4 regions of the Mesorhizobium sp. M1004 genome follow, and region 4 is predicted to be linked to each of the others. Evidence: riboswitches for the same ligand, from Rfam matches in the RefSeq annotation. Region 4 holds a riboswitch; each other region holds the start of a gene.
The links. A riboswitch is a leader RNA that binds a small molecule or an ion and turns the genes downstream of it on or off. The one in region 4 is predicted to bind cobalamin.
Positions count from the first base shown of each region.

Region 1: linked by a shared signal. The riboswitch ahead of NKH54_RS30025 (DUF1636 family protein) and the one ahead of metE (5-methyltetrahydropteroyltriglutamate--homocysteine S-methyltransferase) in region 4 are both predicted to bind cobalamin.
Region 2: linked by a shared signal. The riboswitch ahead of NKH54_RS30265 (CbtB domain-containing protein) and the one ahead of metE (5-methyltetrahydropteroyltriglutamate--homocysteine S-methyltransferase) in region 4 are both predicted to bind cobalamin.
Region 3: linked by a shared signal. The riboswitch ahead of NKH54_RS05200 (aromatic ring-hydroxylating oxygenase subunit alpha) and the one ahead of metE (5-methyltetrahydropteroyltriglutamate--homocysteine S-methyltransferase) in region 4 are both predicted to bind cobalamin.

Region 1 is NZ_JAMYNB010000023.1:12,155-14,346, reverse strand. It holds gene NKH54_RS30030 (DUF6348 family protein) at 1-689, shown strand, start outside; cobalamin riboswitch at 749-956, shown strand; gene NKH54_RS30025 (DUF1636 family protein) at 995-1,420, shown strand; gene cobW (cobalamin biosynthesis protein CobW) at 1,423-2,192, shown strand, end outside.
Region 2 is NZ_JAMYNB010000023.1:58,362-60,553, reverse strand. It holds gene NKH54_RS30270 (CbtA family protein) at 1-624, opposite strand, end outside; gene NKH54_RS30265 (CbtB domain-containing protein) at 640-819, opposite strand; cobalamin riboswitch at 856-1,051, opposite strand; gene NKH54_RS30260 (gamma-glutamylcyclotransferase) at 1,119-1,811, opposite strand; gene NKH54_RS30255 (aromatic ring-hydroxylating oxygenase subunit alpha) at 1,947-2,192, shown strand, end outside.
Region 3 is NZ_JAMYNB010000002.1:199,679-201,870, reverse strand. It holds gene NKH54_RS05200 (aromatic ring-hydroxylating oxygenase subunit alpha) at 1-788, opposite strand, end outside; cobalamin riboswitch at 906-1,107, opposite strand; gene NKH54_RS05195 (DUF680 domain-containing protein) at 1,607-1,813, shown strand; gene NKH54_RS05190 (DUF680 domain-containing protein) at 1,881-2,084, shown strand; gene NKH54_RS05185 (DUF680 domain-containing protein) at 2,157-2,192, shown strand, end outside.
Region 4 is NZ_JAMYNB010000015.1:30,592-32,783, forward strand. It holds partial or broken gene metE (5-methyltetrahydropteroyltriglutamate--homocysteine S-methyltransferase) at 1-1,396, opposite strand, end outside; cobalamin riboswitch at 1,490-1,691, opposite strand; gene NKH54_RS26405 (hypothetical protein) at 2,086-2,192, opposite strand, start outside.

The DNA.
Region 1 (2,192 bases), on a different contig from region 4:
CATCGGACAAAGTGCTCGACATGATCCATGGCGCCCTCATTGCGCATGGAATAGATGCAGTCCGCAGAGATAGGGACGTCATGCTCCAATCGAAGCAGCTTCGGTTTGAGGCTGAGGTGTTCGAGACGAGTTCTGACCGGCTGGTCCTGGAAATCTACATTTTTTCTCCGCTGCTTGATGTTCAGCCGGTCATTGAATCCTTTGCTGGCTTCGGCGACACGCGCGAACAGGAACTGAACCAGGCGTTTGAAAAGTTTCTCCGTGGTGTTTTCCATGTGGCCATTGAGGGACTGGCCGATCACGTCTGCGAGAACATGCAGGCCGAAATAGAGCTTTGGCAGCGAAGCAGCGCCAGTTGGAAGATCTGGCGAAAAGATGCCCGCTGGAAAATCTATAGCGGCCCGGTCATTTCCCAGGCCACAACCGAGCTATGCTCGCTGACACCAGGCTATCCAGCATTCTATGCCAAGCTGGAAAAGCTGTTCACAGCTTCGGTACCCCCCGGAAGCCATTTTGTCCGGACCTTTCTGGCAGGCTTGAAGGGCACGCTGATTAGTGCCGAAGTCCTTCTGGACAACGCGGTTTGGCATGAGGGACAGAATCTGGCTGTCGGTCATGACTGGGACTATAGCGATGGCTATCAAGCTATCCGACAGGTCATCCTGGCACTGCCGGAAGCCGGGACATGACAGCCCCTGCCGACATCGCCATGTCGTAGCCGTGCGTTGACACCGCTGCCTGCAAAAGCCTAAAATCCGCTCCAGACGGTCCCCTGCCCCGCAACGGCAAGGGCCAAGAGGGAATGCGGTGCGGGACGAAAAAATCCCAAATCCGCGGCTGTCCCCGCAACTGTAAGCGAAGAGCCAAGGCCGAAAGCCACTGGGTAACACCGGGAAGGCGGCTAACCAAGGCAATGACTCGCGAGCCAGGAGACCTGCCGTCTGAGACAAAGTATCCGATCGCCTGGCGGGTTTCCGGGCAAGGAGCACGGTTTTTGGACCAGAACAGCAGTTTTTCGGCTGGCACAACGGACATTGCGTCCGGCGACAACGACGCCCTGACCGGCGTGACCGTCATCGTCTGCGCCTCCTGCCGCGATGAGACCGGTTCCGACGCCCATCCGCGCGCCGGCGAATTGCTGGCTGAGGACACAGGCCGCGCCGCTGCCGGCGATATCCGGGTCCGCACCGCCGAATGTCTCGGCAATTGCAAGCGCCGCCTCAGCGCCGCGATCCTGCGCGATGGCTGCTGGAGCTATGTCTTCGGCGATCTGACCGCAACCAGCGGCGCCGACCTCGTTACCGGCGCAAAGCTCTTCGCGACTTCGGCCGACGGCCTCATCCCGTGGCGCGGCCGGCCCGATAGCCTCAAGCGCGGCCTCGTTGCCCGCATCCCACCCCTCGACATGCTGAAGGACTGACGATGAACGCTTCAAACCCGGCCGCCAACCTCTCCCGTGTTCCCTGCACTGTCGTTACAGGCTTCCTCGGCGCCGGCAAGACGACGCTGGTCCGCCATCTCCTGGAAAATGCCGGCGGCAAGCGCATCGCCATCATCGTCAACGAGTTCGGCGACATCGGCATCGACGGGGAAATCCTGAAAGGCTGCGGCATCGACACCTGCCCCGAGGAAAACATCGTCGAACTGGCCAATGGCTGCATCTGCTGTACAGTCGCCGACGATTTCGTGCCCGCCCTCGACAAGATCCTCGCGCTGACACCGAAGGTTGACCACATCCTGATCGAGACCTCGGGCCTGGCTCTGCCCAAGCCGCTGGTCCAGGCGTTCCAGTGGCCGAGCGTGAAGAGCCGGGTAACCGTCGACGGTGTCATCGCCGTGGTAGACGGCCCGGCGCTGGCCGAAGGCCGCGTCGCCAACGACATGGACGCTTTGCAGGCACAGCGCGCTCAGGACGAGACGCTCGACCATGACGATCCTGTCGAAGAAGTGTTCGAGGACCAGATCGCCTGCGCCGATTTGATCATCCTGTCGAAGAGCGATCTGATGGACGCCCCCGGTTCGGCCCGCGCCAACGCCATCATCAATGAACATTCCGCCCGCGCGGTAAAAATCGTGCCGACTGCGCATGGCAAGGTCGACCCGTCGGTGCTGCTTGGCCTCGGTCTCACCGTCGAAGACGACATCGAGAACCGCAAGTCGCATCACGACGGCGCTTTCGATCATGAGCATGA
Region 2 (2,192 bases), on a different contig from region 4:
AATATGCGGGGCGACGATCAGGAGGACGGCGAGCACGGTCAGGGGCGCCGACGTGCGGAAGGTAATAAGGGCAAGGCCGATCGCGGTTGCCATCACCGTTGCCCACCACCAGATCTGGCGCTGTATGAGATCGGCCGCCGGCATTGCCGGCAGTTCCGGCGGCAGGCCGAGTCCCGGCGCCAGCGTGAACACGGCAAAGCCCGCCAGACCCCAGAACACGCCCTGGCGCCAGCTGCCGATGCCGCCGGCGAACTCGGAAACCGCCACCAGGACCAGCGCGAAGCCGATGCCGGTGACGATATTGGCGACGACACTGAAGGCGAAACGCTCGAAGCCGTCGGCCGGCGCCCAGCCTTCGTCCTCCGCCGGCGCGGCTGCTTCAGCCGGTGCTGCGCTGCTCACCGCATTTTCCGCCGGCGCGGCGGTGCTCATGGCATCGGTGTCCGCAGCGTTGGCGGCGGGCGCCGCGGCATGCTGATGCTCATGGCCGCCACCAGCCTTTTCGTAGACCTCCGCCTTGAGGATCAGCGGCACGGTGGCGTAGGCCTGCATGCAGGCGAGAGCGACACCGGCCACGAGCCCTGCGATCGCCGCGATGAACACGACGTTGCGAAACAGGTTCATGATGTCAGATCCTCGTCAGTGGCAGGGAAACGCCATCGAATGGCGATAGTCGTGCGCCGCATTGTGGACCGCATCGATGTGCGAGAAACCGACAACGCCGACGACGAAAATGCCCAGAAACGCGCTAAGCACGAGCTGCATGAAGCGCGACTGCGAGGAGACGGAAGCGCCGAGGGAGACGGAAGCGGTATTCATATCTTGTCCTTTCGCCCTCCACCCGAGGGCATCGAAGTCAGTTCCCTGTCGCCGGCAGGTCTCCTGGCTCGCGGATCAGCGCCCTTCCCCACCTTCCCGAAGAAAAAATCCCCAGTGGCTTGGAGAGGACTACCGCACACAGTTGCGGGGGCAGCCACGGCATTGGGCAACAAGTCAGCCCTCACCGCATTCCCTCTTGGTCCCTAACGGAACCGACGACATGCATGACTATAGGCTGAAACGGTCGCATCCGGCAAACCAAATTCCGCCGGCCAACAGCGCGAATGCGCCATGCGGCGTTACGGCTTCAACGCGGTGATCCGCTCGGCAACCAGCCGCTGCAGCCGCCACAGATGGCGATCGTGAATGCCGCGCTCTTCAAGGTTTTTCACCGTGTTGTAGAGATAGTCGGCGCCCGACCCCCAGTGCCCGCAGGACGTTGCCAGCCTTTCGACGACCTTGCCCTCGTCGAGCGGTCCTGAATAGGTCAGGCCGTTGCGGTTGATGACGAAGGCCAATGCCCTGAGCGGTCCGGCCTCGCTTGCAAGCTTGAGCATGCGCGGCCGGTAGCTTGTCGGCTTCAGCGTGACTTCGCGCCGGAAAAGCCGGCCCAACTGCTCGCGCCGGTTATTGTCGGTCAGCCGAAAGGCGACGCCCTTGCATTGTCCGCCACGGTCCAGCGCCATCATCAGGCCGGGGCTGTCCTTGGTGCCGCGCCAGCGCGTCATGTTCATGCAAAAGGACCGATGCCAGCCGCGCGCCAGCGCAACGCGGTCCTCGACATAATCTATTTCCGGTTTCCAGATCAGCGATCCATAGCCGAACAGCCATAGCGGTTCGCTGTCCGGGAGTTCGACCTGCAATTCATCCAGCAGCGCGTCATAGTCGGCTTCATCGAGATGCATCGCGTCCGGATCCGGCCCGGGGTCCCTGATCTCGCGCCAGCAGCGCGCGACCAGCTCCGGCGTAAGCGACATCTGTCGTGCGGCCACGTCCGAATCCCCCCAATTTCCGAATGTCCCATGTCCACGACATGATTATGCGCCGCGCCTGCAACCGGCAATGCGGCACTCTGATTGACAAACGATTTGCCGGGGTGTCGGCTGACGCTTCATAGGAAGCCAGCCATGCATCCCAACCCGAGCGAGCGCGACCCCTATAACGGCCTGAGCCGGGCCGAACCGACGCTACCGTCATCGGCCTATTGGGATAGCGAGGCTTACCAGCGCGATCTCGAGGCCATCTGGTACAAAAGCTGGCTGCTCGTCTGCCGCGAGGCCGATCTTGCCCAGCCTTTGGCATTCAGGACATTCCGCGTCGGCACGCAGGAAATCGTCGTGCTGCGCGACACCGGCGAGTTGCGCGCCTTCCAC
Region 3 (2,192 bases), on a different contig from region 4:
GGCGCGCGGGTGGCGCGGTATTGCCCGGCCGGATCGATGCGGAACTTGCTCGGCAGGCCCGCCGCCTCGCATTTCGCCCAGTGCGCCAGCATCTCCGGATCGCTGTCGGCGCCCTGCACGCCGGTCACCGTCGGCGCTTCGGGGAATGTCTTGCACAGCTCCGGATGATTGCCGGCGCAGTGATAGCATTCGCGGTTGTTTTCCCAGACCAGCTTCCAGTTGCCCTTCTCGATGATGGTGCTCTCGAAGGCGACCTTGGCTTCATTCAGCTGGTGCGGCTTGAGGTAGGGCTCTATCATGGCGCGCATCGGCGCAAAGTCGGCAGGTTCTTTCGCCAGGCAGATGAAGATGTAACCGCCGACGCTCTCGCAGGCGACGGGCTTCAGGCCGAACTGGCTCTTGTCGAAACCGTCTGCCATCTGGCGGGCAAACAGCAGCCGGCCGTCAAGCTCGTAGGTCCACTGGTGATAGGGGCAGACAAGCTTTGCCGCCATGCCCTTCTCAGTGTTGCAGACACGGCTGCCGCGATGGCGGCAGGAATTGTGAAAGGCGTTGATGTTGCCCTTCTGGTCGCGGACCAGCACCACCGGATAATCGCCGATCTGCACGGTGATATAGCTGCCGGGCTTCGGCAGTTCGCAATCATGGCCGATGAACAGCCAGTCGCGATACCAGATGAGCTCCATGTCGAGCTTGAAATAGTCCGGGTCGGTGTAGAAGGGCTGTTCCAGCGAAAAGCCTTGCTTGCGGCCGTTCAGGAGCCTCAGCATGTCGTTGCGCGTATCCATAGTTCTGTCCTCGTGGTTTAAGGACTGAACTTGGTGGTGATGGAGGAAGGATCGGACGCAGGCCGGCGCGGCTCCGGACATGCACTATCCACCTCTTGACCGCCCACCGCGATCAGTCGAGTCTAGGCATCTCGGGCTGGTTTCCGGGCTCTGGAGTTGTCCTTGCGGACCATCGCGACACCTTCCCAGGCTCTTGCCCAGTGGTCTCCCGTTGCGACTTGAACTCCACCACCGTTGCGGGGGCAGCGCCGGATTCTGACCGGCTTCCCAATTCTCCGCTGCGTCGTCACGAAGCGGCACCTGAGATGCGATCATCTAATCACGGCAGCGATCGCGACGTCGGCATGAAAGCGACATCATATCCATGCGGCGCGACACGCGCGGCATACGCCCCCCGCCGCCGGTCAAAGAGCTGAGACGTTTCTTGCGACGCCATCATCGCCGTTTCGAATCGCTGCGGATCCAGTTCGATCGGGGGCAAAAAGGGCTCAACGGTATCGAAAAGTTACTATTAGCAATCTCTAATCGAACCGAACGGTTCGTTTCTGTTGACAATGCGTGCAGGACGGTGTGAACGACGGCCCGGAAACCGACACCGGAGCGAACCACTCGGTTCGACATAAGCAACTGAAAACAATGCGATAAATGACCATAGAGGAACTTCCTGGCACAATTTCAAGGTGCAGGACCGTGGTCCACACGGAACAACTTCGTGATTGGAAACCAGCCTATGGCTTTCCCACATCGGGGCTGTCCGAACGACGCGAATTCCTCCCAAGACACGCCGCTAGACGGACAGACAAACTGGAGTACTAAAAATGAAAAAGATCTTCCTCACTGCCGCAGCCGTTTTGGCGATCACCGGCAGCGCCTTCGCCGGTAGCGACAATTACGGTTCCAATGGTGCGAACCAGCCAGCCGTCTCGGTCGACAGCTCGTATACGGCTTCCATTCAGAAGCCGGCGCACGCTGACAAGCAGCCTGTCGTTCAGGGCGCCGACCGCGACCTCTACGGCAATCGCTGATCCCGACCAAAGAAGGGCGACTAACCCGTCGCTCTCGGGATCCCAAAAAATTCAGGAGTGTTTGAAAATGAAAAAGCTCATCCTTGCTGCCGCCGCCGTTTTGGCCATCTCCGGCAGCGCTTTCGCCGGCAGCGACAACTACGGTTCCAACGGCGCCAACCAGCCAGCGGTTACGCCGACCGACAGCGGCCACACCGCTTCGGTTGAGAAGTCGGCTCCAGCCGAGCAGGCGCCTGCCCACGGTGCCGACCGTAACCTTTTCGGCCGTTAAAAGCCGGTTTCCCAGCACGCGGCGGGCTTATCCGCTGCAGCTGGCGACATCAGAAAAATTCAGGAGACTAAAATGAAGAAGATCGTTCTTGCCACCGCAGCCCTTCTG
Region 4 (2,192 bases):
CTGCGGCGTCTGCGGGAAGGACCCGATTGTCGTCGTCGGGAACGGCGGCAGCCCGAGCGCGCCGGCCTGGACTCTGGAGCGCTCGCCAAAAGCGCTCTCTCGTCGCTTCATGCTATGGTCAATGCTGGCGATCCGCCCCTCAACAAGCGGGTCATGGATCTTCGTGGACGTCACGCGAGTGGCGGCAGCCTCGGCAGTCGCTTTCAACGCGCCTGCCACCGCATCCCTGCCTTGGGACAGGGCCCGGGCCAGCAAGACCAGCTCGTCGGTCTTCTGGGCCGCGAAGGCGAGCCACGACCTGATGTCGGCCTCGAGTTCCGTCTCCATGCGCAGGTCAATCGGCACATGCAGCATCGAGCAAGAAGGCGCGATTTCGACGCGGTCCAAGGGCCAGCCGGCGACGATCGGTTTGATGCGGTCGAGAATGGCGGGCAGGTTCGCACGCCAGACGTTGCGGCCATCGATCAAGCCGAGCGAGAGCACCAGATCCTTCGGAGCGAGCCGACCCACCGTTTCCAGCTGCTCGGGAGCGCGCACGAGATCAATATGCAGGCCGGCCAGGGGCAGAGAAACCGCGGTTTCGAGATTGTCTCCCAGCGACCCGAAATACGTAGCCAGCATGATCTTCAGCTCGGGCGCGGCTTTCGACAGCTGGCCATAGGCGAATTCGAACGCAGCTCGTTCGTTCGGGTTCAGATCGAGGACAAGCGCTGGCTCATCGATCTGGACCCAGTCGGCTCCCGACAGCTTCAGCCTCTGCAGGAGCTGCTCGTACGGGCAGCAGCTGCGGTAGGAGCGCGATGGGACCGAACCCTTCGGCAGGCGATTTCGCCAGCTTGAGGAAGGTGATGGGTCCAAGGATGACTGGGCGTGTGTGAATGCCGAGAGCTTTAGCCTCGAGGAAGTAATCGACCGGCTTCGTTGACGAGAGGGCGAACGTCTGATCATCATGGAGCTCCGGCACAATGTAGTGGTAGTTGGTGTCAAACCACTTGGTCATTTCCATCGCGGCTACACCAGGTCCATGAGCCGCCTCCTGGTGACCAGCGTGTCCACAATCCTCCGTCTGACCCTGGTTGCCGCGCGCCATTGCGAAGTAGATGTCAAGTGGGACCTCGCCGCTATTCCAACCGTACCGGGATGGAATGGCGCCGACCGTGGCTGCGGTGTCGAGCACATGGTCGTAAAGCGAGAAGTCGTTCGAGGGGATTTTTGACACGCCGCGATCGCGCTGCTCCTCCCAGCTAGCGGCACGGAGTGCCTTCGACGTCCCAAGAAGGTCGCCAGCGGACGATTTTCCGGACCAGTAGCTTTCAAGGGCGAATTTCAGTTCTCGCCGACGACCGAAGCGCGGCACGCCGAGCGTTGCTACAGGAATTTGCTGAGAGACAGTCATGTCATACCCCGATGGTTGGGGCGTCGGTGACAAGGAAGGCGCTAGCAGGCCCGGCACGCCCGGGTTGCAGCGGCCACCGAGACACCCCGCCCGTGGACGTAATTCGTCGTGGCAGGTCTCCTGGCTCGCGGGGTCATAGCCTCTACACGTCTTCCCGAGGGTATTCGCCTCAGTGACATGAGTGGGGTTGGCTCGCCGCTAACAGTTGCGGGGGCAGCGCCGGCATCGCACCGGCTTCCCTCTTAGCTCCGCTGCGGCAGCGCCGGACGCGAGAACCACGACACGCCAGACAATCACAGCAATCCCTTCTCTTGTCAATGACGAATAACGAAATGTTTATGTGGTTATGTCATCGCGCTTTTACGCTTGTCTAACATTTTGCAACAGTGAGTCGTCCATTTGCCGCCGCTGCACCGCTGCCCCCATTGTCCAACTAATGCAGGCCGTGCGGAGCCACAACAACCGGAGGACTCTAACCTCAACCTGAAAAGCGCTACCGCTCAAAGGACGCTGGTGATCCGCGAGCGCCGAGCCAACACCGAGGCTGCGGAAAGTGTGCAGGATGGCCCCAACCGATTTCGCGGTGCGGTAGGCGTCGGTAGTGAAATCTTTCTACCGTGCTTGTCAGTGCTGGTCCGCAACACGAGACGTTCAAGGCGTCATCACCAACTGCGATGGCCAAACTGAGATTAATCGCCCTCAATAATCCGTTCACCAACAAGAGAGCGGACGCGATCCAGCCACGGGAAAGAAAGAATTTTTCTCTCGATGCGTAGGTTTTCTGCAGCGAGATATT